DNA from 3 places in the Allobosea minatitlanensis genome. Region 2 is predicted to be linked to each of the others. Evidence: riboswitches for the same ligand, from Rfam matches in the RefSeq annotation. Region 2 holds a riboswitch; each other region holds the start of a gene.
The links. Region 2 has a riboswitch for cobalamin ahead of ACWH43_RS11665 (ribonucleoside-diphosphate reductase subunit alpha). Riboswitches for the same ligand answer to the same signal wherever they lie in the genome.
Positions count from the first base shown of each region.

Region 1: linked by a shared signal. The riboswitch ahead of ACWH43_RS21140 (CbtB domain-containing protein) and the one ahead of ACWH43_RS11665 (ribonucleoside-diphosphate reductase subunit alpha) in region 2 are both predicted to bind cobalamin.
Region 3: linked by a shared signal. The riboswitch ahead of ACWH43_RS06395 (TonB-dependent receptor plug domain-containing protein) and the one ahead of ACWH43_RS11665 (ribonucleoside-diphosphate reductase subunit alpha) in region 2 are both predicted to bind cobalamin.

Region 1 covers NZ_OZ224509.1:4,312,686-4,322,244, forward strand. Annotated here, with positions in the region: gene ACWH43_RS21105 (D-2-hydroxyacid dehydrogenase) at 1-152, opposite strand, end outside; gene cobD (threonine-phosphate decarboxylase CobD) at 237-1,286, opposite strand; gene cbiB (adenosylcobinamide-phosphate synthase CbiB) at 1,285-2,262, shown strand; gene ACWH43_RS21120 (acyl-CoA dehydrogenase family protein) at 2,265-3,920, opposite strand; gene ACWH43_RS21125 (TetR/AcrR family transcriptional regulator) at 3,917-4,537, opposite strand; gene cobO (cob(I)yrinic acid a,c-diamide adenosyltransferase) at 4,910-5,521, opposite strand; gene cobU (bifunctional adenosylcobinamide kinase/adenosylcobinamide-phosphate guanylyltransferase) at 5,536-6,057, opposite strand; cobalamin riboswitch at 6,164-6,346, shown strand; gene ACWH43_RS21140 (CbtB domain-containing protein) at 6,383-6,559, shown strand; gene ACWH43_RS21145 (CbtA family protein) at 6,572-7,312, shown strand; gene ACWH43_RS21150 (DUF1636 family protein) at 7,351-7,740, shown strand; gene cobW (cobalamin biosynthesis protein CobW) at 7,745-8,815, shown strand; gene ACWH43_RS21160 (cobaltochelatase subunit CobN) at 8,825-9,559, shown strand, end outside.
Region 2 covers NZ_OZ224509.1:2,330,694-2,340,252, reverse strand. Annotated here, with positions in the region: gene ACWH43_RS11685 (glutathione S-transferase N-terminal domain-containing protein) at 1-81, opposite strand, end outside; gene ACWH43_RS11680 (2'-5' RNA ligase family protein) at 201-761, opposite strand; gene ACWH43_RS11675 (hypothetical protein) at 914-1,252, opposite strand; gene ACWH43_RS11670 (ribonucleotide-diphosphate reductase subunit beta) at 1,372-2,505, opposite strand; gene ACWH43_RS11665 (ribonucleoside-diphosphate reductase subunit alpha) at 2,660-5,575, opposite strand; cobalamin riboswitch at 5,695-5,895, opposite strand; gene ACWH43_RS11660 (short-chain fatty acyl-CoA regulator family protein) at 6,038-7,459, opposite strand; gene ACWH43_RS11655 (acyl-CoA thioesterase) at 7,443-8,051, shown strand; gene ACWH43_RS11650 (MmgE/PrpD family protein) at 8,048-9,559, shown strand, end outside.
Region 3 covers NZ_OZ224509.1:1,326,397-1,335,955, forward strand. Annotated here, with positions in the region: gene ACWH43_RS06385 (FecCD family ABC transporter permease) at 1-431, opposite strand, end outside; gene ACWH43_RS06390 (ABC transporter substrate-binding protein) at 428-1,300, opposite strand; gene ACWH43_RS06395 (TonB-dependent receptor plug domain-containing protein) at 1,297-3,258, opposite strand; cobalamin riboswitch at 3,381-3,577, opposite strand; gene ACWH43_RS06400 (hypothetical protein) at 3,998-4,594, opposite strand; gene ACWH43_RS06405 (hypothetical protein) at 4,591-4,722, opposite strand; gene ACWH43_RS06410 (hypothetical protein) at 4,842-5,180, shown strand; gene ACWH43_RS06415 (hypothetical protein) at 5,244-5,738, opposite strand; gene ACWH43_RS06420 (LexA family transcriptional regulator) at 5,735-6,454, opposite strand; gene ACWH43_RS06425 (helix-turn-helix domain-containing protein) at 6,550-6,789, shown strand; gene ACWH43_RS06430 (ParB/RepB/Spo0J family partition protein) at 6,789-7,670, shown strand; gene ACWH43_RS06435 (hypothetical protein) at 7,667-7,927, shown strand; gene ACWH43_RS06440 (DNA-binding protein) at 8,249-9,559, shown strand, end outside.

The sequences.
Region 1 (9,559 bases), 2.0 Mb from region 2:
TCGGCTTCCGGCCCGTGCTCGCACAGCTCCTCGAAGCTGCGCATCTCGAAGCTTCTCGCCGCCCGTCCGCGCGCCGCGAACTCCTCCTGCATCCGGTAGGCGGCATGGGCGAAGCCGATCGTCAGCTCGCGCTCCGCTGGCAAGAAACCCATCGCGTCCATCCCTCCCGAATCCGCGGTTTTCCCGAGGTTAGCCGGTGCGCCGGCTCCCGTCCCGGCGCTGACCGCATGCAAGCCTCACGCTGGCGGCGGCGCCTCCGGCGCATCCGCGAGGAGCGCCGCATGCAGGCGAGACCAGGCGGCCTCATCGCCGGGCAGGCCGAAGCGCAGCCGCTCCGGCGCGTCCCGGAAGCGGCGGACATAGATGCCGCGGCGCCCGAGCCGGGCGAAGAGCGCCGCAGCCGCCGGGCTCTCCAGCAGGCGGAACAGGCCGGCGCCGCCGACGACGCGGCCATGCGGCGCGAGCAGCGCGTCGAGCCGCGCGGCGTCGCGGGCGCGCGCCGCGCCGGCCTCGGCGAGCCAGGCGGGATCCGCCAGCGCCCGCGCCCCGACATGCAGGGCCGGGCCGGCGACCGGCCAGGGGCCGAGCCCTGCCGCGAGGCGCGCCATCGCACCCGGCGCGCCGATGGCGAAGCCCAGGCGCAGGCCCGCGAGCCCATAGGTCTTGCCGAAGGAGCGCAAGACGACGACCCCGGCTGGCAGGCCGGGCACGAGGCTGGCCTCGGGCGTGAAATCGGCGAAGGCCTCGTCGACGACGAGCAGGCCGCCGCGGGCCGCGCATCCTGCGGCGAGCCTCGCGAGCTCTTCCCGCCGGAGCACGCGCCCGTCCGGGTTGTTGGGATTGACCACGACGACCGTGGCGGCCGCTCCGATCTCCGCCGCGGCGGAAACCTCCGTCACGGCAAAGCCCGCCTTGCGCCAGGCATGGCCGTGCTCGGCATAGGTCGGGCCGAGGATGGCGACGGGGCCGGCGGGCGCGAGGCGCGGCAGCAATTCGATCAGGATCTGCGTGCCGGGCGCGGCGACGATGCCGGCCTGGACCGGGACGCGATAGGCCGCACGCGCGGCGGCGATCAGCGCGGCCTCCTCATCCGCCCCGGGCAGGCGCGTCCAGAGGCTTAACGGCAGCGCCGGAAGCGGATAGGGGATCGGGTTGATCCCGGTGGAGAGATCGATCCAGGGCTGCGGCGCTTCCGGAAAGAGCGCGCGGGCCGTGGCGAGATCGCCGCCATGCCAGATGCCGTCCTCAGCCACGTTCCTCGCCCCCATCGCGTTCGCGCCCCGCATGACCCTCTCCGCCAGCCTGCCGCTGCTCGTGCTCGCGCTTCTGATCGAGGCGGCGTTCGGCTATCCGCAGCGCTTCTATGCCGCGATCGGCCATCCCGTCACCTGGATCGGGCGGTTGATCGGTGCGCTCGACCGGGCGCTCAATCGGGAAGCCGCTTCCTTCGCCCTGCGCAAGACGATGGGCGTGCTGGCGCTCGCGCTGCTGCTCGCCGTCGCCATCGCCGTGTCGGCGCTGCTCCAGCGCCTCTGCCTGTCCTTCGGACCACTCGGCCTCGTCCCGCTCGCGCTCCTCGCCTCGACGCTGATCGCCCAGCGCAGCCTCCACGAACATGTCGCCCGGGTCGCCGAAGGGCTCGAACAGGCGGGGCTGGAAGGGGGGCGAAAGGCCGTCGCGATGATCGTCGGGCGCAATCCGCGGACGCTGGACGAAGCCGGCGTGTCGCGCGCCGCGATCGAAAGCCTCGCCGAGAATTTCTCGGACGGGATCGTCGCGCCGGCCTTCTGGCTGGGGCTGGGCGGCTTGCCCGGCATCGCCGCCTACAAGGCGATCAACACCGCCGATTCGATGATCGGCCACCGCACGCCCCGCCATCTCGCCTTCGGCTGGGCTTCGGCCCGTCTCGACGACCTCGTCAACCTGCCGGCCTCGCGCCTGACGGCGCTGCTGCTGGTCGCCGCGGCGGCGCTCGACCGTAACGTCGATGCCGGCGGTGCCTGGCGGGCGATCCGGCGCGATGCCGGCAAGCACCGCTCGCCCAATGCCGGCTGGCCGGAGGCTGCGATGGCCGGGGCGCTGGGCCTGCGCCTCGCCGGGCCCCGCATCTATGGCGAAACCCGCGTCGAGGATCACTGGATGGGCGACGGCCGGGCCGAGGCGAAGGCGGGCGACATCCGCCGGGCGCTCGCGCTCTATCGGCGCGCCTGCGGCCTGCTCTGGGCGCTGGCCGCGCTCTTGGCGATGGTGACGCTGATCTGAGCTTATTCCGGCACCGGCACCGCACGCCGCGCAATGGCCTGGAGGTCGGCCCCCTGCGGCAGCGCGCCGAAATGGCCGGACCAGCCGCCGGCCAGCCGCGAGGCGACATAGGCGTCTGCGACCGCATGCGGCGCATGGCGGATCAGCAGCGAGGCCGAGAGCCCGAGCGCCATCCGCTCGACGAAGCGCCGCGCCAGATGCTCGTGGCGGAGCACGTCGACCAGATCGGTCTCAAGCTCGCCGAGGAAGGCGTCGAAGCGCGGATCGCTGCCGCGGGCGGCGCGCAATTCGTCGAGCAAGGCCGGGACGCAATCCGGATAGCGGCGGATCGAGCGGAGCACGTCGAGGCAGACGACATTGCCGGTGCCCTCCCAGATGCCGTTGAGCGGCGCCTCGCGGTAGAGCCGCGCCATCAGATGGTCCTCGATGAAGCCGTTGCCGCCATGGCATTCGAGCGCCTCGACCACGACCGGCGTGGCGCGCTTGCAGTTCCAGTATTTCGCGATCGGCGCGCCGATGCGGCCGATCAGCTTCTCCGCCTCGCTTTCGCCTTCGCGGTCGAGCGCATGGACGAAGCGGAAGGCGAGCCAGGCGGAGGCCTCGACCTCGAGCGCGAGGTCGGCGATCACATTCGTCATGATCGGCTGGTCGATCAGCGCCTTCTGGAAGGCGCGGCGATGCGCGGTGTGATGCGCCGCCTGCGCCACGGCATGGCGCATCAGCCCGGCCGAGCCGACGGCGAAATCGAGCCTGGTGTAGTGGTTCATCTCCAGCCCGGCGCGGATGCCGTGGCCGGGCTCGCCGATGAGATGGGCGATCACGCCGCGGAATTCGACCTCGGAGGAGGCGTTCGACCTGTTGCCGCACTTGTCCTTGAGCCGCTGGATCTGGAGACGGTTGCGCGAGCCGTCCGGCAGCCAGCCCGGCACGACGAAGCAGGAGACGCCCTCGTCTGTCCGCGCCAGCGTCAGGAAGACATCGGAATGCGGGACGGAGAAGAACCATTTATGGCCGGTGAGGCTGTAGGTTCCGTCGGCATTGCGGGTCGCCACCGTCTGGGTCTGGCGCAGATCCGAGCCGCCCTGCTTCTCGGTCATCGCCATGCCGACGGTGCCGCCGCGCTTCTGCGCCGCCGGCAGCGGACGCCCGTCATAGTCGCTGGAGGTGATCAGCCGGCCGAACTCGGCCCAGCGCGCCGGATCGCGCTGCAGCACGGGAATCGCCGAATAGGTCATGCCGAGCGGGCAGCAAATGCCGTTCTCGCCCTGATTCCAGAGATAGGACACCGCCGCGCGCGCCACCTGCGCGCCCTCCCGCGGCCTGGTCCAGCAGAGCGAATGGAACTCGTCGCGCATGGCGAGGCCCATCAGTTCATGCCAGGCGGGATGGAACGCGATCTCGTCGATGCGCCGGCCCCAGCGGTCATGGGTGCGCAGTTCCGGCAGGTTGCGGTTGGCCTGCCGCGCCAGATCCTGAACCGCTTGCGAGCCGACATGGCCGCCGACCGCGCCCGCCTGCTCGCGGAACCAGCCGGCGTCGAAGGCGTCTAGGATGCGGCCGAGCGCCGGGTCCGCCGCGAAGGCATCGTAATCCGCCAGCGCCGGAGCCTGGTTCAGCACCTCATGGGTATCGTAGCCATAGGCGTCGAGCACGGTCATGCGGGCTGTCCTTCATGGGAGATCAGGGCGGCGAGGGAGAGATCGGCGAGGGCGGCGGCGATCTCGCGGCCGCGTTCAGGGCTGATCGAACGATCCGGCGAGAGCGGGCCGATCAACGCCTCCATGAAGCCGCCGACGATCATCGCGGCAGCGGCATCGGGATCGACGGGGCGGAAAGCGCCCTGCCTCCCGCCCGCGACGACCAGCGCGCGAAAAATCCCGGCGATCGCGCGGCGGTAGTCGAGCCGCGTCGCGTCGACGGCCGGGTCGGCGGGCTCGGCGATCATCGACCAGGCGAGGCGGCGATTGGCGAAGGCGCGCCGGGCGAAGGCCTCGACCGCCGCCGTCAGGCGCTCGGCGACGGGGGCGTCGCTCGCCGCGATCTCGCGCAACACGGCAAGCTCGCGCGACGAGACCGCCGCGACGATCTCGGCCATCAGCTCCGCCTTGGAGGCGAAATAGGAATAGACGCTGCCGGTCGAGACGCCGCTGGCGGAAGCCACCGCCGCGATCGAGGTCTCGTGGAAGCCGACCTCCGCGACGATGCCGCGCGCGGCGGACAGGATCGCCTCGCGCTTGCCGGCCTTGCGCGGTTGCCTCGCCGTTCCCTCGGCCATGCGCGATCCCGAAATTGAACCTGAATTCAGATTCAATCTGAAAGCAAAGCGGCTTTCCGTCAAGCGGATGGATCGAGGGGCGAGATCGCTCCTCGCCGGAACGGCTGGTGGCAACCACCGGGCGTCGGCCGGCGAGGGAAATCAGGCTGTCATGCCGGGACTGGCCCGGAAGCCATGCCGGCACGCCGCTGTTCAAGGCTCGGCGCGGCGCCCCGCTCGATGCGGGGGTCATCGGCGGCGCAGCGCTGATCCCGGCGGCGCTCGCCCTCCTGAACCGCATGGATTTCCGCGGCGTTCATCCCCGGGCCGGACCAAGGCCGGGGCAAAGGGCCGCGACCGGGAGCGCAGGCTCCGGTGAACATGCGGAAGCCCTCAGAACTCGATGCCTTCCTGCGCCTTCACCCCGGCGGCGAAATGGTGCTTCACCAAGGTCATCTCGGTGACGAGGTCGGCCGCCTCGATCAGCTCCGGCTTGGCGTTGCGGCCGGTGACGACGATGTGCAGATCCGGCCGGCGCGCGGCCAGCGTCGCCACCACCTCGGCGAGCGGCAGATAATCGTAGCGCAGCGCGATGTTGAGCTCGTCCAGCACCAGGAGCCGGATGCCCGGATCGGCCATCAGCTCCCTGGCCTTGGCGAAGGCGCGCCCGGCGGCGGCGATGTCGCGGGCCTTGTCCTGCGTCTCCCAGGTGAAGCCCTCGCCCATGCTGTGCCACGAGACCTGATCGCCGAAGGCTTCGAGCGCCCTGCGCTCGCCGGTCGACCAGGCGCCCTTGATGAACTGCACCACGCCGATGCGCCAGCCATGGCCGAGCGCGCGCAGGATCAGCCCGAAGGCCGCCGTCGACTTGCCCTTGCCGGGGCCGGTATTGACGATCAGCAGCCCCTTCTCCAGCGTCTTGGAGGCGACCTCGGCATCCTGCACCGCCTTGCGCTTCTCCATCTTGGCCTTGTGGCGGGCGGCTTCGTCGCTGTCCGTCGTCATCGTCGCGCTCGCTTCTACTTCACCCGCATCGGCAATCCGGCGACCATGAAGACCACGCCGGCCGCGCGCGCCGCAAGCGCCTGATGCAATCGCCCGGCCTCGTCGCGGAAGCGGCGGGCGAGCGCGTTCTCCGGCACGATGCCGAGGCCGACCTCGCTGCCGACCAGCACGAGCGGGGCGGAAACGGTTTCGCAGGCGGCGATCAGGGCCTCGCATGCCGCGCCGGTATCCTGTTCCGCGAGGATCAGGTTGGTCAGCCACAGCGTCAGGCAGTCGACCAGGATCGGCCGACCGGCCGGCTGAGCGGCGATGGCTTCGGCGAGGGCCAGCGGCGCATCCACAGTTTCCCAGCCCGTCGGGCGGCGCGCCCGGTGCTCGGCGATGCGCGCCCGCATCTCGTCGTCATAGGCCTGCGCGGTGGCGATATAGGTCCAAGGTGCCGGCAGGGCCTCGACCAGGGCCTCGGCATGGCGGCTCTTGCCGGAGCGGGCGCCGCCGAGGACGAGGGTGAGATGGGGGATGGGCGTTGCTTGCATCGGCGGCTTCGGGTTCGCTCGCCGTCATCCCGACGACCGAAGCGAGATCCGGAATGACCGCGTAGAGGAAGGACCGGCCCTGCATTGCACAGCCGCACGCCGAAGGCTAATGATCGTCGCCGACGGTGCCTCCGCGAGGAGGTGAAAAGGGAACGCGGTGCGACGCCGCGGCTGCCCCCGCAACTGTAAGCGGGCGTCCTGCGCCATCGCCACTGGAGTTCGCTCCGGGAAGGCGGCGGAGGGCACCGGACCCGCGAGCCAGGAGACCTGCCGTCACCCGCAACGATCCAACCGGCTGCCGGCGGGGCGGCCACGGAGAACCGCCATGAACACCGCCTCGGTTTCCACCGCCCGGCCCAGCGTATCGGAGAGGGTCAAGGCCGTCGCCGCCGCCCTCGTCGTCGGCGTCGCCCTGGTCTACACCACCGGCTTCGCGGCCTCGACCAATGTCCACAACGCCGCGCACGACACCCGCCACGGCCTCGCCTTCCCCTGCCATTGAGGGAAGCCAGCCATGGTCACGCGCGTTCTCGCGGTCAGCATCCTGGCCGGGCTTCTGGCCGGTCTCGTCGTCGCCGCCCTCCAGCATGTCACCACCACCCCGCTGATCCTCCAGGCGGAAACCTATGAAAACGCCATGAGCGAAGGGCCGGGAGCGCCTCTCGCCTTCGCACAGGGGCAGGCCCGCATCATCCTCGCCCATAACCACGAGGCCGGGGCCGGCCATGACGAGGCCGAGTGGAAGCCGGAGGACGGCCCCCAGCGCCTGCTCTTCACCAGCGCCGCCACCATCGGCACCGCGATCGGCTTCGCCGCGCTGCTGCTGGCCGGCATGCTCGCGGCCGGCGACACGATCGACCAGCGCCGCGCGCTGATCTGGGGCGCCTGCGGCTTCCTCGCCTGCGGCCTGGCGCCCGGAATGGGGCTCGCGCCGGAGCTGCCCGGCGCCGCCGCGGCCGCGCTGCAGGAGCGCCAGCTCTGGTGGCTCGGGACCGCCGTCGCCACCGCGCTCGGGCTCTTCCTGTTCCTGCGCTACCAGGCGCCATGGCTCAAGCTGCTGGCGGTGGTGGTGATCCTGCTGCCGCATCTGGTCGGGGCGCCGCATGCGCCGACGCCGGAAAGCAAGGTGCCGGCCGAGCTCGCCGCGCATTTCACCTCGCTCTCGCTCGGTATCCAGGCCGCGCTCTGGCTGGTCACCGCCTTCGCGGTCGGCACGCTCTGGCCGTGGCTCGGCCGCCGCGCCGAGGCGCGCTAGGGAAGGACGCGGCGAAAGCCGCGCCCGGAAGGCCAGCCATGTCAGAGGGCGACCTCACCATCCATGTCTGCACGGCCTGCCGCCGCCCCCGCCCCGACCTGCCGGAAGGCTACGACCAACCGGGGATCGGGCTCGCGGAGCGGCTTGCCGCGCAGCTCGAAGCGAGGGGCAGCAGGATCGCCGTGCTGCCCGTCGAATGCCTCGCCGTCTGCAAGCGGCCCTGCACCATCGCGCTCAGTGCCGACGGCAAATGGACCTATCTGATCGGCGACCTCGAAACCGAAACCCATCTCGACGAGATCGTCGGCGCGGCGGAGGCCTATGCCGCCAGCGCCAACGGCATCGTTCCCTGGAAAGAGCGGCCGCAGTCCTTCCGCAAGGGCGTGGTCGCGCGCGTGCCGCCCTTGCCGGCGCGCCAGCAAGGATGACCCCATGAACGCTCCGCAGACCGCCCCTCTGGGCAAGACCTCGCTCGGCAAGACGCCCTGCACCATCATCACCGGCTTCCTCGGCGCCGGGAAGACGACGCTGGTGCGCCACCTGCTCGAAAACGCGCAGGGCAAGAAGCTCGCCGTGCTCGTCAACGAATTCGGCGATCTCGGCTTCGACGGCTCCTTCCTCGCCGGCTGCGGCATCGCGGGCTGCACGGCCGAGGACGTGGTCGAGCTGCCGAATGGCTGCATCTGCTGCACCGTCGCCGACGATTTCGTGCCGGCGCTGGAAAAGCTCCTGAACCGCCCCAATCCGCCCGAGCACATCCTGATCGAGACCTCCGGCCTCGCCCTGCCGAAGCCGCTCGTCACCGCCTTCAACTGGCCGGCGATCCGCTCGCGGGTCACGGTCGACGGGGTGATCGCCGTGGTCGACGGCCCGGCGGTGGCCGAGGGCCAGTTCGCCGACGACCCCGAGGCGCTCGCGGCCCAGAAGGCGGCCGACGCCGCGGTCGATCACGACAACCCGCTGGAGGAGGTGTTCGAGGACCAGATCCTCTGCGCCGACCTGATCCTGCTCAACAAGAGCGACCTCGTCGACGCGGCGGGCCGCGCGCGCGTCAAGGCCGAGATCGCCGCGCATCTGCCCAAGGCGATCAAGATCGTCGAGACCACCCATGGCAAGGTCGAGCCGGCGCTGATCCTGGGCTTGAGCGCCGCGGCCGAGAACGATCTCGCCGCCCGCCCCTCGCATCACGGCGAGGGCGAGCACGACCACGATCATGACGATTTCGACTCCGTCGCGGTGCCGCTGCCGGCGGGTCTCGCGCCGGAAGAGCTCTCGGCGCGCGTCGCGAAGGCGGCCGAGGCCGAAGGCGTGCTGCGGCTGAAGGGCTTCGCCGCCGTGCCGGGCAAGCCGATGCGGCTCGTGGTGCAGGGCGTCGGCCGGCGCGTCGGCCACCATTTCGACCGCCCCTGGGGCGCGGGCGAAGCGCGCGACGGGCGGCTCACCGTGATCGGCCTCAAGGGCTTCGACCTCAAGGCGGTGGAAGCGGCGCTGGCGGGGGCGTAGCATCGCGCGATGCACCTGCTCCCGACCAGCGAGATCAGGCTCGACGACGGCGAGGACGCCGTCGATCTCGCCCTGCCGCCGGGAGATCTGCTCGTCCTCTCCTTCACCGACAGCGACCTCTCGGCGCTGGCGGCGGCCGCGGGCGACGGCGATCTGTCGGTGCGGCTGGCGCCGCTCAGGCGGCTGAAGCATCCGCTCTCGGTCGATTTCCTGATCGAGAAGACGGCGGCGCAATGCCGCTTCGTGCTGCTGCGCTGCCTCGGCGGGCTCGACTACTGGCGCTACGGCATCGAGCAGCTCGGCGCCGCCTGCCGCGCGCAGGGCATCCCGCTGGCGATCCTGCCCGGCGACGAGCGCGACGATCCCAGGCTCGGCGAGCATGCCACGGTGCCGGCGGATTTCGCGGACGCGCTTTTGGCCTATTTCCGCGCCGGCGGCGGGGCGGAGAACATGCGCCGGCTGCTCGGGCGGATCGAAGGATATCTCGAATCGCAGTCGGCCCCCTGCCTCGCACCCCTGCCGCTCCTGCCTTTCTTCGCGATCGGCGAAGGCGGCAGGCCCCTGCCCTGGCCCGATGCGCTCGCCGCCCTCGCCTGCGACAAGCCGCTGGTCCCGATCCTGCTCTACCGTTCCGGCGCCGCGGCCGGCGATACCGCCATGGCCGAAGCCATCGCCGCCGCCCTGGCCGCCCGCGGTCTCGCCCCGCTGCCGCTGGCGCTGACCAGCCTGAAGGACCCCGTCGTC
Region 2 (9,559 bases):
CGGCAGCGAATAGAGCTGGATGCGATCGGGATGGCGGGCGGGCCAGCGCCTGGTGATCGGGAAAGCGGAGAGGTCGGCCATAAGGGGCTCCGGTTGAATCGGGCGGGCGTCGAAGGCGAACGATAGTGACCTGAGCGGCCAAGGCAACGCGGTTGAGCCGCCCCCGGCCGCAAGGCGCGCTTGCGGCCTTGCATGATCGCTCAGCCGTTCCGCAGCGGCCAGCGCCCGAGAATCTCGTAGTCCCGGCGCGGGATGCTGCGGATCAGCACGAACTCCGTCACGCGCCAGCCCAGCCGCCTGACCCGAAAAGCCCGCGCGCGGCAGTGGTCGTAGAGCAGCGTCAGATGCGGGCGGAACGAAGCCCGCCCGCTCCGAAAGCCGCTCGCCCGCAGCTCCCCCTCGATGGCCTCATGCAGCCGATCGGCGCCGATGACCCCGTCGCTGCCGACCATGACCAGGGCCGGTTTCCCGGCTTTTCGGGTGAAGACCGCCACCGCATCGAAATCCAGCCGGAAGGCGTCCTGCCGGATGCGTTGCCCGACGCGCCGCAACAATGCCAGTTCCGTAAGGTCCGGCTCCCGGGCCTCCGGCCAGCCCCAGAGCGTGACATGGTATTTGCGCGTGCCGCGCGGCGGCCCCGACAGATCGAGCCAATGCCGCAGCGCATGCGCCATCCGGTCGGCCGAGGCCGCGGCGAGCGGGCTGGGCAGCAGCGCGAAGAAGTAGTTCGTCCGTCCTGGAAAACCGGCGCCCGGCGCCATAGCCGCCTCCCCGCTCGGTGGCCGGGGACCAATCTGGAACAAAACAGAAACAACGGCAAGCCGACCGCTTCCTTGCGCCGGGCCGCACTCTGCGGCCGCGAGGACCGAGGCGGGCTGATTTACGCGGAACCTGCCGTGAAAGGCGGCGGGCCCTAAAGCAGGAAATGCAGGCCGAACCCGAGAATGATGCAGCCCGTCGCGACGATCTGCGCGACGAACAGCGGACGCAGCCGCCATTGCTGCGCGGAGCTGAACGCGGCCTTCTCGGCCCGCGTCATCCGCTCGCGCGCCCGGGCCTGCTCGACGAGGACCGTGGGCTCCGGCGAAGGCCCGTCGCGCTCCAGGTCCATGCGTACCGTGACGAAGGCGATGACCAGCCCGAGCAGACCGAGGCCGAAAAAGCCGAGCAGGCGCAAGGCGGCGTAGAACACGCCGATCGCGAGCCCGGCGAACACGGGGAAAGCGAGATAGTCCCACTTCGTGAAGCGCATGGCGCAGCATGCGGGAAGCGGCCGGCCCCGTCCAGCCGGACCGGGCGCCCCAAAAAGCCGATGCCCGGCGCGGGCCGGGCATCGCATGCGGGAACCTGCGGGGAGGCGCCGGCCGGCGCCTACTCCCAGCTCAGCGCGCCGCCGTTCTGGTATTCGATGACGCGGGTCTCGAAGAAGTTCTTCTCCTTCTTGAGGTCCATCGCCTCGGACATCCAGGGGAACGGGTTTTCCGCCTCGGCGAAGACCGGGGCAAGGCCGAGCTGCGCGCAGCGGCGATTGGCGATGAAGTGCATGTACTGCTCGCACAAGGCCGCGTTCAGCCCGAGGAAGCCCCTCGGCATGGTGTCGCGACCATAGGCGGCCTCGAGTTCGGCGGCGTCCTTCAGCATGCCGCGCACCTCCTCCTGGAAGGACTTGGTCCAGAGATGCGGGTTCTCGATCTTGATCTGGTTGATCACGTCGATGCCGAAGTTGAGATGGATCGACTCGTCGCGCAGGATGTACTGGTACTGCTCGGCGATGCCGACCATCTTGTTGCGCCGGCCGAGCGAAAGGATCTGCGCGAAGCCGGTATAGAACCACATGCCCTCGAAGACGACGTAGAAAGCGACGAGGTCGCGCATGAAGCGCTGGTCCGCCTCGGGCGTGCCGGTGGCGAAGGCGGGATCGTCGAGCGACTGCGTGTGCTTCAGCGCCCAGGCCGCCTTGTCGGTGATCGAGGGCACCTCGCGGTACATGTTGAACAATTCGCCCTCGTCGAGGCCGAGGCTCTCGACGATGTACTGGAAGGTGTGGGTGTGCACCGCCTCCTCGAAAGCCTGGCGCAGCAGGTACTGGCGGCATTCCGGGTTGGTGAGGTGGCGGTAGATCGCCAGCACGATGTTGTTGGCGACGAGGCTCTCGGAGGCGGCGAAGAAGCCGAGATTGCGCTTGAGCATGCGCCGCTCGTCCTCGGTCAGCCCGTCCTTCGACTTCCACAGCGCGATGTCGGCCTGCATCGAGACCTCGGTCGGCATCCAGTGGTTGTTGCAGCCGGAAAGGTACTTCTCCCAGGCCCATTTATACTTGAGCGGCAGAAGCTGGTTCACGTCGGCGCGCGCGTTGATCATGCGCTTCTCGTCGACGGTGACGCGGGCGGCGCCGCGCTCGATCTCGCCGAGGCCGGTGGCGTCGGCGACCGGCGCGGTGCCGGCGAGGATGGCGGGCTGCGTGGCCTTGGCGGCGTCGGATTTGGGATCGGACCAGTCGAGCATGGAAAGGGGTTCCGTTCTGAAACTGAAGGGTGTTCCGCCCGGGGCTTGCCCCGGGCCTGTGTTGTGCCGTGCGAGGCTTTCGCCTCGCCCCGCCAACGGTCCCGGCTCCGCCTGGGGCGTCGTCCGGGAATGGCGGGGCTGGCGCGGGGCGCTCCTACTGGCAGGCCTCGCAGGTCGGGTCGTCGAGCGAGCAGGCGCTCGGCACGGCCGCGCCGTTCTCCAGCGGGATGTCGACGATGATCGGCGCCGCGGCCTTGGCGGCGGCCGGCACCGAGGCCGAAACCGCGTTGAGCTTACCATCCGTGCCCTTCAGCGTCGACTTCTCGACATGGGTCGCGGACAGCGCGCGCAGGTAATAGGTCGTCTTCAGGCCGAGCCGCCAGGCGAGGCGATAGGCCTCGTCGAGCTTCCGGCCCGAGGGCTGCGCCATGTAGAGGTTGAGCGACTGGCCCTGGTCGATCCACTTCTGCCGGCGCGCCGCCGCCTTGATCAGCCACTCCGTCGGGATCTCGAAGGAGGTCGCATAGAGCGCCTTGAGATCGGCGGGGACGCGGTCGATCTGGCTGACCTTGCCGTCGTAGTATTTCAGGTCCGAGACCATCACCTCGTCCCAGAGCCCGCGCGCCTTCAGATCGTGGACCAGCCCGGCATTCACCACGGTGAAGTCGCCCGACATGTTCGCCTTGACGTAGAGCTGGCTGTAGGACGGCTCGATCGACTGCGAGACGCCGACGATGTTGGAGATCGTCGCGGTCGGCGCGATCGCCATCGTGTTCGAGTTGCGCATGCCGGTGCTCGTCACCCGCGCCCGCAGGCTCTCCCAGTCCAGCGTCGAGGAGCGGTCGAGATCGACGTCGCCGTCGCGGGCTTCCGAGAGGATCTCGAGCGAGTCGATCGGCAGGATGCCCTTCGACCAGAGCGAGCCCTCGAAGCTCGGATAGCGGCCGCGCTCGGCGGCGAGGTCGACCGAGGCCGAGATCGCATGGAAGCTGATCGCCTCCATCGAGGTATCGGCGAAGGCGACCGCCTCCTCCGACGCCGCCGGGATGCGCAGGACCTGGAGGGCGTCCTGGAAGCCCATGATGCCCAGCCCGACCGGGCGGTGGCGCAGATTCGAGCGGCGCGCCTCCGGGATCGTGTAGAAATTGATGTCGACGACGTTGTCGAGCATGCGCATCGCGGTCGTCACGGTGCGGGCCAGGCGCGCCTGGTCCAGCCCCTCGGCCGTGACATGCGCGGCCAGGTTGACCGAGCCGAGATTGCAGACCGCGACCTCATCGGCCGAGGTGTTGAGCGTGATCTCCGTGCAGAGGTTCGAGGAGTGCACCACGCCGGCATGCTGCTGCGGCGAGCGCAGGTTGCAGGCGTCCTTGAAGGTGATCCAGGGATGCCCGGTCTCGAACAGCATGGTCAGCATGCGCCGCCACAGATCGACGGCCTTGATCCGCTTGAAGACCTTGATCTCGCCGCGCTCGGCCTTGGCCTCATAGGCCTCGTAGGCCTGCTTGAACGGCTTGCCGTAGAGGTCGTGCAGCTCCGACACCTCGTCGGGGGAGAACAGCGTCCAGTCGGCGCCGGCCTCGACCCGCTGCATGAACAGGTCCGGGATCCAGTTCGCGGTGTTCATGTCGTGGGTGCGGCGGCGGTCGTCGCCGGTGTTCTTGCGCAGGTCGAGGAATTCCTCGATGTCGACATGCCAGGTCTCGAGATAGGCGCAGACCGCGCCCTTGCGCTTGCCGCCCTGGTTGACCGCGATGGCGGTGTCGTTGGCGACCTTCAGGAAGGGCACCACGCCCTGGCTCTCGCCGTTCGTGCCCTTGATATGGGCGCCGAGGCCGCGCACCGGCGTCCAGTCGTTGCCGAGGCCGCCGGAATACTTGGCCAGCAGGGCGTTGTCCTTGATCGCCTTGAAGATGCCGTCGAGGTCATCGGAAACCGTCGTCAGGAAGCAGGAGGAGAGCTGCGGCCTGAGCGTGCCCGAATTGAACAGCGTCGGCGTCGAGGCCATGAAGTCGAAGGAGGAGAGCAGGTCGTAGAACTCGATCGCCCGCGCCTCCCGGTCGATCTCGCGGATGGCGAGGCCCATGGCGACGCGCATGAAGAAGGCCTGCGGCAGCTCGAAGCGGTTGCCGCGGACATGCAGGAAGTAGCGGTCGTAGAGGGTCTGGAAGCCGAGATAGTCGAACTGCAGGTCGCGCTCCGGCTTCAGCGCCGCGGCGATGCGGGCCAGGTCGAAACGGCCGAGCTCGGGGTCGATCAGCTCGTTGGCGATGCCGGTCTTCAGATAGGCCTGGAAGTAATCGGCGTAACGCCCGGCCATCTCGGCCTGCGTCGCCTGCTCGGGCTGGCCGTGGACGAAGCTCAGCGCCTCGCGGCGGAGCTTGTCGAGCAGCAGCCGGGCCGAGACCTTGGAATAATTCGGCTCGGTCTCGATCAGGGTGCGCGCGGCCAGGATCGGCGCCAGCGCCAGCTCGTCGAGCGAGATGCCGTCATAGAGGTTGCGGCGGGCCTCGGCCAGGACCGGATCGGCCGAAACGCCGTCGAGCCCGGCGCAGGCCTCGCGCACGACGTTGTCGAGGCGGGCGGCGTCGAGCGGCGCGTAGGAGCCGTCGGCGAGCTTCATCCGCAGCGAGGGGGCGGCGGCCGCGGCCGGCTTCGCCTCGGACAGCGCCCTCGCCCGCTCGCGGGCCCGATCCTCGCGATAGAGCACATAGGCGCGGGCGACCTTGTGGTGCTCGCCGCGCATCAGGGCGAGCTCGACCTGGTCCTGCACGTCCTCGATATGGAAGGTGCGCCCGGTGGCGACGCGGCGCGTCAGCCCGGCGACGACCTGCTCGGTCAGCTCGGCGACGACGTCGTGGATGCGGCGCGAGGCGGCGGCGCTCGAGCCCTCGACGGCGAGGAAGGCCTTGGTCAGCGCGACCGCGATCTTGGCGGGGTCGAAGGGCGTGACCGCACCGTTGCGGCGAATGACCTGATAGCCGGGCTCGTTCGCCGCGGCCGGGGACGGCGACGCGGCGGCGGCCTGAGGAGCGGCAGAGGGCCGTTCGGCTTCAACGGAAAGAGACATCGGCATCAACCCCAAGATCAAGATGTTGGGGGCGAAGGTCGGGCGGCAGCGTCGGGAGGCACACGGCCCTGCAAGGACCGCGACCCGTCACACGCTCCGCCGGGACACTCCACCCGAGGACATAAACCAGGGTCGCGGCAGGTCTCCTGGCTCGCGGATCGTCGTTCCCATCCGTCTTTCCGCAGCCTTGCGGCCCCGGTGACATTACGCTGGATGCGAACGCGCCGCTGACAGGTGCGGGCACAGCGCCGGCCTCTCACCGGCTTCCCTCTTGGCTCTCGATCTTGCGATTCGAGAGACCGTCGACCACCACATTTAGTATCTGGAGCCCCGCTCCTGTCAATAGGTCGTCTCGCGCTCTTCAGCCATCTGTGAAGATCGGGGATCGTCGCGGCGCGGGCGACCCTAACCCTTTTTGGCCGCTCGACAACACCGCGCGAGGCCCCGCCGCGCGCCATCCCCTCATTTCACCGCATAGGGGGCGAAGGCGCTTCTCTGCTCGTCGACATGGAGCGGTTTTCCGACCGGGGGAAAGGCCCGCTGCGGGCAGGCCGGGCGCTCGCAGATGCGGCATCCCGCGCCGATCGGCGTCGCCGCATCGGCATTGCCGAGATCGAGACCGTCGGCATAGACCAGCCGCCCGGCATGGCGCAGGTCGCAGCCCAGCGCGACGGAGAAGGTCTTGCGCGGCTGATGGTAGCCCCCGCGCGCCCGCGAGACCGAGCGCGCCACCCAGAGATAGGTACGGTCGTCCGGCATGCGGGCCACCTGCGTCAGCACGCGCCCGGGCTGGACGAAGGCGTCGTAGACGTTCCACAGGGGACAGGTCCCGCCCACCCGCGAGAAATGGAAATCGGTGGCCGACTGGCGCTTCGAGATGTTGCCGGCGCGGTCGACGCGGATGAAGAAGAAGGGCACGCCCTGGGCGCCGGGCCGCTGCAGGGTCGAGAGCCGGTGGCAGACCGTCTCGAAGCCGACCCCGAAGCGCTGGCCGAGCAGCTCGATGTCGTAGCGGCAGGCTTCCGCCGCCGCGAGGATCTCGCCATAGGGCAGGACGAGCGCGCCGGCGAAATAATTCGCCAGGCCGATCCGGGCGAGGCGCCGGGAATCCTCGCCGCCGAAGCGCCCGGTCGCGACCAGCCCGTCGATCGCGTCGCGATGCTCGAGGAAGGCGAGCTGGGTCGCGATCTGGAAGGCGCGCTGCCCCGTTCCCAGATGCGAGGACAGCCGCAGCACGCCCTCGGCCACGTCGAAATGGCGCTGCCCGCCCTCCTCGCCCTCGGGCCGGAAGGTGGCGACGCGGATGCCGTGCCGGTCCCGCAGCCGCTCGATCAGGGCGGCCTCGGCCTGGCCCCCCGCGGCGCCGAGCTCGCGCGCGATCGCCTCGGCGGCGCGGTCGAGCGGGTCGATATGGTTGTGCCGCTCGTAGAAGAAGTCCCGCACCTCCTCGAACGGCGTCGAGACGGCCGAGGTCAGGGCGGACTGGCGATCGTCGCCGAGCCGCGCCGCCAGCGCCGCGGATTGCTCCAGCGCGCTGCGATAGCGCCGGTGCAGCGAGACCAGCGCGCGCCCGACCGCCGGCATGCTCGCCGCCAGCTCGCGCAACTCCGCCGTCGCGATCTGCTCGCCGATCGCGGGATCGGTCAGCGCCTCCCGCAGATCGCCGATCAGCCGCGCCTCGTCGTCGTCGGAGAAGAGCTGCACGTCGACGCCGAAGGCGGCGTTGAGCTTCAGCAGCACGGGCACGGTCAGCGGGCGCTGGTTGTTCTCGAGCTGGTTGAGATAGCTCAGCGACAGGCCGAGCGCCGAGGCGAGCGCAGCCTGAGTCAGCCGGCGTTCCTCGCGCAGGCGCTTGAGGCGGACGCCCATGAAGGCCTTCTTCATGTCCCGGCTCCTTCGCGCAAGGTCGCTTCGCAAACTTTGCAGATTTGCCGATCCGTCTCCGCAAAACTCCGCAATTTCAGCCCTTTATCGCAGGGTAGTTCCGCAGATATTGCGAAGAAGATCGATGATTGCAAGCGCATGGGCCCGCGGCATGGCAATGGCGGCAGAACAGGGAAGCGAACGTCGCGAGGCGCCGACGCGCTTCGTGGAGTTGGTGTTTCCCGAGCAGTCCAATCATGACGGCACGCTCTTCGGCGGCCATGCGCCAAGCCTGATGGGCAAGGCCGCCTTCGTCGCCGCCACGCGCCGCGCGCGCTGCGCCGTCGTCATGGCGACCCCCGACAAGGTCGCCTTCCACGAGCCGGTGCGCGTCGGCGAGCGCGTCGAGCTGACCGCCGAGGTCACGCGCGTCGGCCGCTCCTCGATGACCGTCACCGTCGACATGGTCGCCGAAGCGCCGGTCTCCGGCGAGACGCGGCTGGCGGTGCGCGGCGCCTTCGAAATGGTCGCGGTCGCCGCGAATGGCCGGCCGATCCGCATTCCCTCCTCCCCCTCCTCCGTTTCCAGCCCATCCGAGGAAACCCAGTCGTGAAGCAGCACAGCGTCCGTACCCATAAGTCCGCCGAGAACCTGCCGCGCCCGCAGCAGCTCGCCTGGAAGATCGCGGAGGTCGCCGCCGACCCGGTCGCGGTCGAGCCCGCCGTGGTCGAGATGATCGGCAACCGCATCATCGACAACGCCGCCGTCGCCGCCGCCTCGCTGACGCGCCGCCCGGTCGCCAGCGCCCGCGCCCAGGCGCTGGCCCATCCCTTCAAGCCCGGCGCCACCGTCTTCGGCCTGGCGGCCGACCGGCGCGTCTCGCCGGAATGGGCGGCCTGGGCCAACGGCGTCGCCGTGCGCGAGCTCGATTTCCACGACACCTTCCTGGCCGCCGACTATTCGCATCCGGGCGACAACATCCCGCCGGTGCTGGCGGTCGCGCAGCATTGCCGGCTCGACGGCGCGGCGCTGGTGCGCGGGCTCGCCGCCGCCTACGAGATCCAGGTCGATCTGGTGAAGGGCATCTGCCTGCACGAGCACAAGATCGACCACATCGCCCATCTCGGCCCCTCCGCCGCCGCCGGCATCGGCGCGGCGCTGAACCTGCCGGCGGAGACGATCTATCAGGCTGTGCAGCAGGCGCTGCACGTCACCACCACCACGCGCCAGTCGCGCAAGGGCGAGATCTCGAGCTGGAAGGCCTATGCCCCCGCCTTCGCCGGCAAGATGGCGGTGGAGGCCGTCGACCGCGTCATGCGCGGCGAAGGCGCGCCCTCGCCGGCCTGGGAGGGCGAGGACGGCTTCATCGCCTGGCTGCTCTCCGGCCCGAAGGCCGAATACCATGTGCCGCTGCCGGAAAAGGGCGAGCCGAAGCGCGCCATCCTCGACACCTACACAAAGGAGCATTCGGCCGAGTACCAGAGCCAGGCGCTGATCGACCTCGCCCGCCGCATGGGCCCCAGGATCAGGCAGGCCGGCGGCGACCTGTCGCGGGTGAAGAGCATCGTCATCCACACCAGCCACCACACGCATTACGTGATCGGCACCGGCGCCAACGACCCGCAGAAGATGGACCCGAAGGCGAGCCGCGAAACCCTCGACCATTCGATCATGTACATCTTCGCCGTCGCGCTGGAGGATGGCGGCTGGCACCATGAGCGCTCCTATGCGCCCGAGCGCGCCAACCGGCCGGAGACGGTCGCCCTCTGGCACAAGATCTCGACGGTCGAGGACCCCGAGTGGACGCGGCGCTATCACAGCCACGACCCGAAGGAGAAGGCTTTCGGCGGGCGCGTCGTCGTGACGCTCGCGGACGGCTCGACCGTCACCGACGAGCTCGCCATCGCCGATGCGCATCCGCTCGGCGCCCGCCCCTTCGCCCGCGCCCAGTACATCGAGAAGTTCCGCACCCTGGCGGAGGGCATCGTCTCCGCCGCCGAGCAGGAGCGCTTCCTCGGCGCGGTCGCGCGGCTGGAACGGCTCGATGCGAACGATCTCGCGGGCCTGAGCTTCGCGGTCGACCCCGCCCTGCCGGGCACGGGCGCGACCGGCATCTTCGAC
Region 3 (9,559 bases), 1.0 Mb from region 2:
AGCAGGATGAAGAGCAGCAGCGTCGCCAGCACGGCGCCGGCGATGCCGCCGAGCGGCAGCGCCAGGGCCACGCTGGCGGAAAGCCCGCTGTAGAAGGCGAGGACCGCGCCGAAGGCGGCCGTGCTGGAGACGCCGATCACCCCCGGCTCGGCCAGCGGGTTGCGCAGCAGCCCCTGCAGCGCGGCGCCGGACAGGCCCAGGCTGAAGCCGACGAGCGCGCCGAGCATGGCGCGCGGCAGGCGCAATTCGCGCAGCACCAGCGCCGGCAGGCTCTCCCGGCCGGCCAGCAGGTCGCCGAAGGCCGCGCCGAGATCGAGCGGGGCGTAGCCCACGGCGACGGAAAGCGCGAAGACGGCGAGCAGGGCGAGGCCGAGCAGCGCCAGCAGCAGGGACGGCGGCAAGGGCGAGGGTCCGCGGCCGGCGCGTCTCATCGGGCCTCCCCGGCCGCGTCGGCAAGCAGCTCGATCGCGTCGAGCACGCTCGGGCCGGCGCAGCTCCAGAGCCGCGAGGGCAGGGCGACGAGCTTCAGCCGGGCGCCGAGCTTCCCGATCAGCGGGTGGTGCAGCACCTCGTTGGCGAGCGAGGGCGGGCCGCCGGGCATGTCGTTGAGGATCAGCATCTGCGCCTTGCTCAGCGCGACGGTTTCCAGGGCGATCTGGCCGTAGCTCTCGATGCCGAGATCGGCGGCGAGATTGTCAAGCCCCGCCGCGGTGAGGATCTCGTCGACCAGCGAGCCGCGCCCGACCGTGAATCCGCTGGGGCGCAGGACGATGGCGCGCGGGTGCCCGGCCGGGCGCCTTGCCGCGATGGCGGCGAGGCGCGCGTCGATCGCGGCGACGAGCCGGGCGCCGCGCGCCTCCTCGCCGAGCAGGGCCGCCATCTCCGTGATCTGGCCGCGCATCTCGGCGATGCTGCGCGGCACGCCGAATTCATGCACCGGCACGCCGGCGCGCCTCAGCAGGGCGACGGCCGGGCGGGTGGTGTAGGCGCCCGCGACGACGAGGTCGGGCCTGTCCGCCAGCACCTCCTCGACGAGGCCGTGATTGACCCCAACCGCGCCCGCCGCCTCGGCCATGTTGGCGTTGCGCGGATCGCGCGACAGCCAGGTGACGGACGCGATGCGATCGCGGTCGGCCAGGCGCAGGACCAGCTCGTCCGTGCACATGTTGAGCGAGACGATCCGCGCCGGCCTGCCCGCCGCCGCGCCGGCCGGCGCGGGCAGGGCCCAGGCCACGGCGCCCGCCAGCATGACGGCACGGGAGGCGCCGGCCGGCCGAAGCCGTGCGCGCAGGCGCCTCATCCGCCCAACGCCACCTTGATCCCGCCGAAGGCGCCGAAGCCGGGCACGAGAAAGCCGACCGGGTTCTCCCAGCGCTTGTCGAACAGGTTGTCGATGCGGCCGAAGACGGCGACCTTGTCGGTCGCCTTGTATTCGGCGGCGAGGTTGACCAGCGTCGCGCCCTTGGCCTTGAGGCGCGACACCGAGAAGTCGCGATTGCCGTCGATCCAGGGGCCGACATAGATCAGCGTCGCCGAGAGGGTGAGCTTCTCCATCGGGGTCCAGGTCGCGGTGGCGCTGGCCTTGTGGCGCGGCCGGCGCAGCAGCTCCTGCCGGGCGCTCTCGTCCTTGGCCAGGGTAAAGGTGTAGTCGGCGCGGATACGGAATTGCGGCGAGATCTCCAGCGCCGCGAAGGCTTCGACGCCATTCGTCCGGGCCCTGCCGACATTGGCGTAGGAATCGAAGGTCGCGTTGGTGACGATCAGGTTGCGGATGCTGTTCTGGAACCAGGTGGCGCCGAATTGCAGCTTCCGGTCGAAGAGGGGCTGCTCGAAGCCGACGTCCCAGCCGCGGCTTTCCTCCGGGCGCAGGTCCGGATTGCCGTGGAAGTTGTAGCCGGGGCGGTAGTCGACGAAGAGCTCGTTCAGCGTCGGCGCCTTGAAGCCGGTGCCGTAGCTCGCCTTCAGCTTGGTGTCCGTCCAGGGCAGGATGACGGCCGGCGCGACGCGCCAGGTCGTGTGGCCGCCATAGCTGTCGTCGTCGTCGCGGCGGATATTGGCCGCCAGGAAGAGGCGGTCCTGGATATTGCCCTGATATTCGAGGAAGGCGGCCCTGTTGCCGTTGGAGGCGGTGAAGTTCGTCGTCTCCAGCCGCTCGCGCTCGTATTGCAGGCCCATGATCAGGTTGTGGCCCTTGGCGATATCGAGGTCGCCGCGCCAGTCGACCTTGGTGCGCTCGCCGAGATATTCGGTCGGCAGGCCGAGCAGGCCGAAGGCGTTGGGCGAGCGGTTGAAGCGGTCCTGGTTGGTGTAGGAGACGCCGAGGCGGCTGACGAAGCGTCCGGCGAACGGGTCCCAGACCACCTCGCCGCGGGTCATGGCCTGCGCGTAGTTCTGGCTCGAGCGATAGGGGGTCGGCACGCTCGGGTATCCGGCATCGTAGGGGTTGAGGAACTTGCCGTCGGTATAGCGGCCGGTCCAGTTGACCCGCAGCGTGTCGGTGAGGGCGAAGCCCAGCCGGGCCGAGTAGGTGTAGGAATCATAGGCGTTCGGCCGCACCTTCCGCCCGGGCGGGATCAGTTGCGACGGTACGGAATCCGTCGAATCCGAGCGGAAATGGCTGAGGTTGAAGGCGTAGTCGAAGCGGTCCGTGCCGCCGCTGAAGCCGGCCGACTGGTTGAAGGTTCCGTGCGAGCCGGCCTCGACCCGGGCGGTCACCTTCGGCGGGCCTTCGCCGCGCCGGGTGGTGATGGAGATGACGCCGCCGAGGGCGTTGGCGCCGTAGAGGCCGCTCTGCGGGCCGCGCAGCACCTCGATGCGCTCGATGTCGTCGGTCTGCATCGAGCCGAAATCGAAGGAGCGGTTGGGCGTGGAGGGATCGTTGGCCTCGATGCCGTCGATCAGCACCTTGACGTGGTTGGAGTTGGTGCCGCGCATGAAGACGGAGGTCTGCCCGCCCGGGCCGCCGATCTGGACGAGGTTGAGGCCGGGTACGGTCGCCAGCGCCTGCGGCAGCGTCCGGCGCTGCTGCTGCTCGATCTCCTCGGCGGTGACGACGGTGACCGAGCTCGCCACCTCGCGCACCGGCGTCGGCTTGCCGGTGGGGCTGACGACGATTTCGTCGAGCGCGACCGAATCCTGCGCGGCGGGTGCGGCCGCGCGATCCTGGCCAAGGGCGGCGCCGGCGGAGCAGGCCAGGCCGAGCAGCGAGACGGAGAGCAGGAGGCGGCCGCGTCCTGCGGCCTGGCTTAAGGAAAACACGCGGGGAAACCTCGGGCGTTGACGTCTGTGGCACGTCACCGCGAACGCGATCTCCCCTTCGCCGCCAGATGGCGGCAAACGGTCGAATCAGCGATCGGCACACCCCGTCCGAACGTGCTCGCGTGTGACCACGGCAGACGGCAGGTCTCCTGGCTCGCGGGTCGGTGCCTTCCGCCGCCTTCCCGGGGCCGAGTCCCCAGTGGCGTCTGGCGAAAGGCTCGCCGCTTACAGTTGCGGGGGCAGCCGCGGCATGGGGCGGCAAGCCGCCCGCACCGCGTTCCCTTTTGATCCCCTGAGGGAACCGTCCCGTTCACGACTAGGGCGAAAGCATGGCAAGGTCAATTGGAGCCGCTCGATTTCCAAAGCCGGCGCGAGAGGCGCTTTTCGGCCGCCGGATCGGTGTGAAACGAAGCATCACATGGCAATGAGGCGGGATTAACCGGGAATAGGCGGGATCAGGCGGAAAGCGGCGGCGCTGCAAGGAGTTAGGCGGCAGGCGGCGCGGCGTTTAGTGCCATTTGATCCTTCGCGGTTTTGGCGGCCCGAATTCCAGAAATTCAGGAAGCCAGAAATCGGGCCTGCCGCTAACCCCTTGAAATGTCGTCGGCGCGGTCGGCGGAACTCGGAACAAATGCGCCAGTGTGCCGCTCTCGCTTCCGAGTTCGGTAAAACGACGATTTTTCAATGCGATATGAGCGAAGAGCGGGCATCATGCCCGTTTCCGAACTCGGAAGCGAAATCATCCTCCTCGCGGACCTTTCCGGAAGCGCTCGGCTGCACGGCGCGCAAGATCTTCCTCGTCGACGGCGATCAGGGCGAAGCTCGCGACGATGTAGGCCAGGCGCAGCCGTTCCCGATCGATGTCGGTCTCCGGCACGGAATCTCTAACCATCATCCAGGCCCTGTCGAGAGCGCCTTGCGCCCGCGCGACGTCGGCTGGATCGCTGAATGACGAGAAGGGAATTGTGATGGCCTCCCTGAAAAGGCTGGCTGTATCCGCCGGCAACCCGCCGGTCACCCTGTCGTTCCGGGATGTTTTGGCGCGACGCTCGAGCTCCCTGGCATCCGGCAGGTCGACTTTGAGATAGTACGACTCGACGGGGCGGTCGATGCGCCGGCCGCCGAAATCCATGGCGAAGGCATCGGCCACCTCCGGCCTGCAGAAACACCAGCACATGCCGTGCAGCCCGAGCGGGGTGGTCTCGGAATCGAACCAGGCCGCCCAGCGGTACATGATGCCGTATGCTATGGGCCCCGGGGTGCGGTCGAGCGCCACCTGATAGGGATGCGACCGGTTGCGGTGCTTGGGCGTGATCTCGCCCTTGCGCCTGGTCATTGCGGCCACCACCGCAGCAGCAGCCCCCCGGCAAGCCCGGCCGCGACGACGATCGCGAGGTAGAACAGCCCCTCGCGCCGCGCCTCGCGGGTGCGCATCTCATACTCCTGGTTGTCCCCGCTCTTCACTGCGACCTCCGCTCCTGACTCCCTTTGTCATAGAACGCCCTTGAGAACAGAACAAGAACGCGTTTCCCTAGGGTCGCCCTGGCGACACAGGGGCTGGGGCTGAAGAAAGGAGCGCGTCAATGCGTAATGCCAAGCGGGAAACCGTCGCACACCTCACCTATTTCGTCGTCCAGCCGTTCAAGGCCGTGAAGGGGTCCAGGGGCAAGATCTCGGCCGAGGAACCGATCCCGGCGCGGGATCATGACCACGCCATGCGCATGTTCGAGCGCTTCAAGCCGATCCGCGCCGGCGTCGTCGCCTTCCGCCGCACCGGCGATCCGGCGACCGGCGATTGGGAGGATGCGGTCATCATCGCCCGTCATGGCCTCCTGTCGGCCGAGGTCGACGGCATGACCGATGCCAGCGAGGCCGAGTTCGAGAGCTGGGAGCTCGGCGCGCATGATTTGAAGGTCGCTTAAAGCGCCAATGCATCAATATGCATGAAATTGCATAGGCCGGGCCCCGCGCGAGCGGGGCCCGATTCATTTTGCCATCCGCAACCCGCGCCGGCACTCCTTGTCGGCCCCGCGATAGGCCTTGAGCGAAACGCCCGCGGCCACCTCGCCGCGTGCCGAGCCCTTCAGCTTGTCCTCGACGAAGTTCGAGAGCTCCTGAGCCGTATTGGCGCAATAGACCCGCGCCACGGTCCAGCGATCGTCCTGAGGCCAGGCGTCGATATCGTTCATCTGCCTGCGGATCTCGATCGACTGACGCTTCAGCTCGCTGACGTCGCCCAACTTCAGCGCCTTGTTGATCAGCGTCTCGCGCTGCCGCAGCGAACGATGCCAGGCTTCGGCGCCAGCAATCGCACCCGGGCTCGAGGCGACCGCGACAGCCTGCCGGAATCCACGGGCATCACAGAGCCGCCTGCTCCAGTGTCCATCATCCTTGAGCTCTTCAGGAGTACAGCGCTCCGCGGCCGCAACGGCACCCGCTCCGGTCAACGTAAGCGCAACGGCGATCGCGATGGTTCTCATATCTTACCCCCTGCCCAAACGACCCGGCCGGCGATCTTCAGAGATCTGGCTTCCGGCTCGGACAGCACTTCGGTCTCATACCGCGGGTTGTCGCTGATCAGTGTCACTCGCCCTTCCATTCCGCGCCCAATCCGCTTGATCCGCACGTCGTTGTTGTGGACCACGACGAAGATCGCATCGAGCCGGGGCCTTTGCCAGCGGATGTCCGAAAGGCAGATCGCGTCTTCCTTGATCGTCTCCGTCATGCTGTCCCCGCGAGAATCGTGGAAACGGGCAAACTCCACCGGGAGGTTGAGCTGCTCCAACCATCTGCGAGGAAACGGCAGATGATCCTTCGCGATAGGGTTTGAGTTCTCGATTCCCGGCCCAGCGCTGGCGATGACATCCAGCAGCGGGATGTAGACGACGTCTTCGTCATCAACCAACGGCTCTGCCGGCACTCCGACCTGGCTTGAGAAATCTTGACCCAAAAACGGGGAGCCTTCGCCTGACGCAAGCCAGTCGAGCGACCGATTGGCGGCCTTAGCCAGAATCGCGGCCTGCCGAAAAGGGATCCGCGCCTTTCCATTGATCCATTTGGATATCTGCTGCGTCGAGTTTCCGGTCAAAAGAGCGGCATTTGCCCGCGACCCAGACGCATCGACGATCTCCTTAAAGCGCTCAAGAAGCGCCTCGTCCCTCTCTTCGGCGTCATCATCGTCCGATTGTTTCGACATGGCGCTTGCCTATATCCAAAAAGATCGCTACGGTATCGTTCGTTACTCTATTGGTTAACAGAAGGCGGCCGCGGCCGCCAATCGGATAGCTGCGCATGCACGAAGCTGACATCTTGGCCGCCGTTCGGAAGACCCAGTTCCGCTTTTTGCCGCGGATCGCGGAGCGGTACGGCGTTTCGGATACCCAGCTGCGCGCGGCTCTGCGCCGCCCGCAGCTCGCGGCCGAGCGAGCAATCTCCAAGGCGACGGGCATCCCACTGCATGTTCTTTGGCCGACGCGCTGGTCGCCTTCGGGTGAGCGCCTCGTCCGTCGTGGTCTGAAGAGGGCCGCCTGATGTCGCTGCTCGCAACCCTTACGGCGGGTTCACCCGTCTTCCTCGCCGCTGTCGCCGCGATCGATGCCACCGGACGCCTGCGCCCGGTCGACGAAGCTCATGCCCAGCTCATCGCCACGTCGATGAACGAAAGCGGCCTGATCCAGCCCGTCGTTGTCAGGATAGATGCTTCCGGCAACGGGTTGAAGCTCGTCGTGGGCGGTCACCGGCTCCGCGGCGCGAACATTCTGAGCTGGGAGGAAATCCCTGCCATCTTGATCGAGTGCTCGGACGACGAAGCGCGCCAGATCGAGATCGACGAGAACTTGGCCCGCAAAGAGCTCACCGCGCTTGAGCGCGCCGAGTTCCTCGCGGAGCGCAAGCGCGTCTACGAGACCCTTCATCCCGAGGCTGCTCACGGCAAGGCGAAGAAGCCGAAGACCGAAAAAGGAAAAGTGGCCAACTTGGCCACTTTTGCCCGGTTCTCGAAGGACGCGGCCAATTCAACCGGCCTGAGCGAGCGCACGATCCGTCGCGCCTGCGAGCTTGCCGGCAGGCTCTCTCCCGATGCCATCGCCGCCATCCGCGGCACCAAGGTCGCGGACAACCAGGCGCAGCTGCAGGCACTAGCAGAGCTGGAGCCCGAGCAGCAGAAGATCGTCGCCGGGCTGATCGCCGCGAAGGCTGCCGGCAACGTCGCCAAGGCCCGCATCGTCGCCGGCTTCGTGCCCGAGGGCGGCGCGGTGCGGGAGGCTGATCGCCCGCTCGCCCGGATCGAGCCGATGCTGATGCGGATGTCAGTCGCGGACCTGACCACCCTGATCGCGATGGCGCAGGCGCAGATCGCGGCGAAGACCCCGCCGGCCAAACCCGCCGGGGCGAAGAAGGGCGGTGCGGCATGAAGCGCTCGCTGCCGCCCGCCATCCTCAAGCTGCGGCTCGACGTCGTGTTGAGCTGCATCGTGTCGCAGGAGGCTGCGCAAGCAGCCGTTCTTGCATGGGCGAGTGTCGAAGGACACGCAGATAAGGATGATTTCGAGCGCCTACTGATTGAGGCGATCCTTCAGGTGCTGCCGGAAGACCAGCGCCTACTCACGGTCGTTACGTTGGCGCATGCGTTCGTCGATCGCCTCGCGGAGGCGCGCGATGGCCTCCTCTGAACCCGCCTTCAGCATAGGGTCGCGGTCCTTCCCCCATTCCTCGACTGCCAGCAGCAGAATGTCTCGCGGGACCGGATCGAACTTCGCAAAGAGCTCGACGGTTACCGTGGCCAGGACGTGCGGCCACATGGCCGAACCGCTCCGGGCCATAGCCCGCTCACGGCGCGCGGTGAATTCCGTTGCGATTTCCTCTGGCGTTTTCTTCATCCCAGCTTCCTCCGGTGGCTTTGGTCGCGCTTACCACCATGGAGGAAAGGTGCCGGCCTGGACAGGTTTCCCCCTCCCGGGTCCGGGCCGGCACCACGCTTTCGGAGGCAGCCGGTGAAACTCTGGCTGACCTCCTCCGAAATCGCCGACCTCGCTCTGCCTGGCCTGCCGGCCACCGATCGCGGGGTACGCATGCTCGCCGAGCGCGAGGATTGGGCCCGCTTCTCGGCGCTGTGCCGGCAGCGCGCCGGTCGCGGCGGTGGGCTGGAGTATCACGTCAACCTGCTGCCGGTTGCGGCACGCGTCGCCTATTTCGGCGCCGAGGCGCCGGCGCCCACCGCCGGTGAGGCCATCCAGGCGGCGACGGAACCGGCCGCCGGCACCACCAGGGCCGCGACTTTGCAACTGGATGCACGGCTGGCCGTGCTCGGCGCCCTCAAGGCCTTCATCCGCTGCTCCGAGATGAAGCAGACGCTGGCGATCAGCTATTTCGTCGACCTCTACAACCTCGGCCGGATCGACATGCCCGCCTGGGCGCAGGAGGCACTCCCGCGCCTCTCGACCCGCACGGTGCTGCGCTGGCTCTCCGCCTCGCGCGAGGGCGAAACCGAGCGCCTCGCGGTCGACAGGGGCGCCGGCCGCCGCGGCCAGGGCGTGCTCGATGCCGCCTTCGACGGCGAGATCAAGCATTTCGCCCTCGGCGTTCATTCCTTCAACGAGCTCTATTCGGCCCGGCAGATCCACGAGACGATCCAGCAGGAATTCGGCGCACGCCTCGCGGCCGAGGGCCTGCAGCTGCCGGGGCTGCGTGCCTTTGAACTGCGCTTCAAAGCCTGGAAGCAGGAATACGCCGCCGGCCTGCTTAAGATGATGGATCCGGACGGCTTCCGCTCGAAGATGCGGACCTCCGGCTCCTACGCCCATATGGCGCCGCATCTCAATGCGCTTTGGCAGATCGACGCCTCGCCGGTCGATGCGCTCTGCGTCGACGGCCGCCATTCGATCTATGTCTGCATCGACATCTGGTCGCGCCGCCTCATCCTCTTCGTCTCGAAGACGCCGCGCTCGGAAGCCGTGCAGCTGCTGATGCGCAAGGCCATCCTGGCCTGGGGCGTGCCGGATGCGGTGAAAACGGATAACGGCAGCGATTTCGTTGCCCGCGCCACGGTCCGCCTCTTCGCCAAGCTGCAGATCGAGACGATCCGCTCCGTCGCCTTCTCGCCCTGGCAGAAGGGCGTCGTCGAGCGCTCGATCCGCACCTTCCAGAGCGATTGCGCGACCATGCTGCCCGGTTTCGTCGGCCACAGCGTCGCGCATCGCAAGAAGATCGAGAGCCGCAAGGCCTTCTCCCAGCGCCTCGGCCAGACCGAGAACGAAGCCTTCAACGTCACCATGACGGGCGAGGAGCTGCAGCAGCTGGTCGAT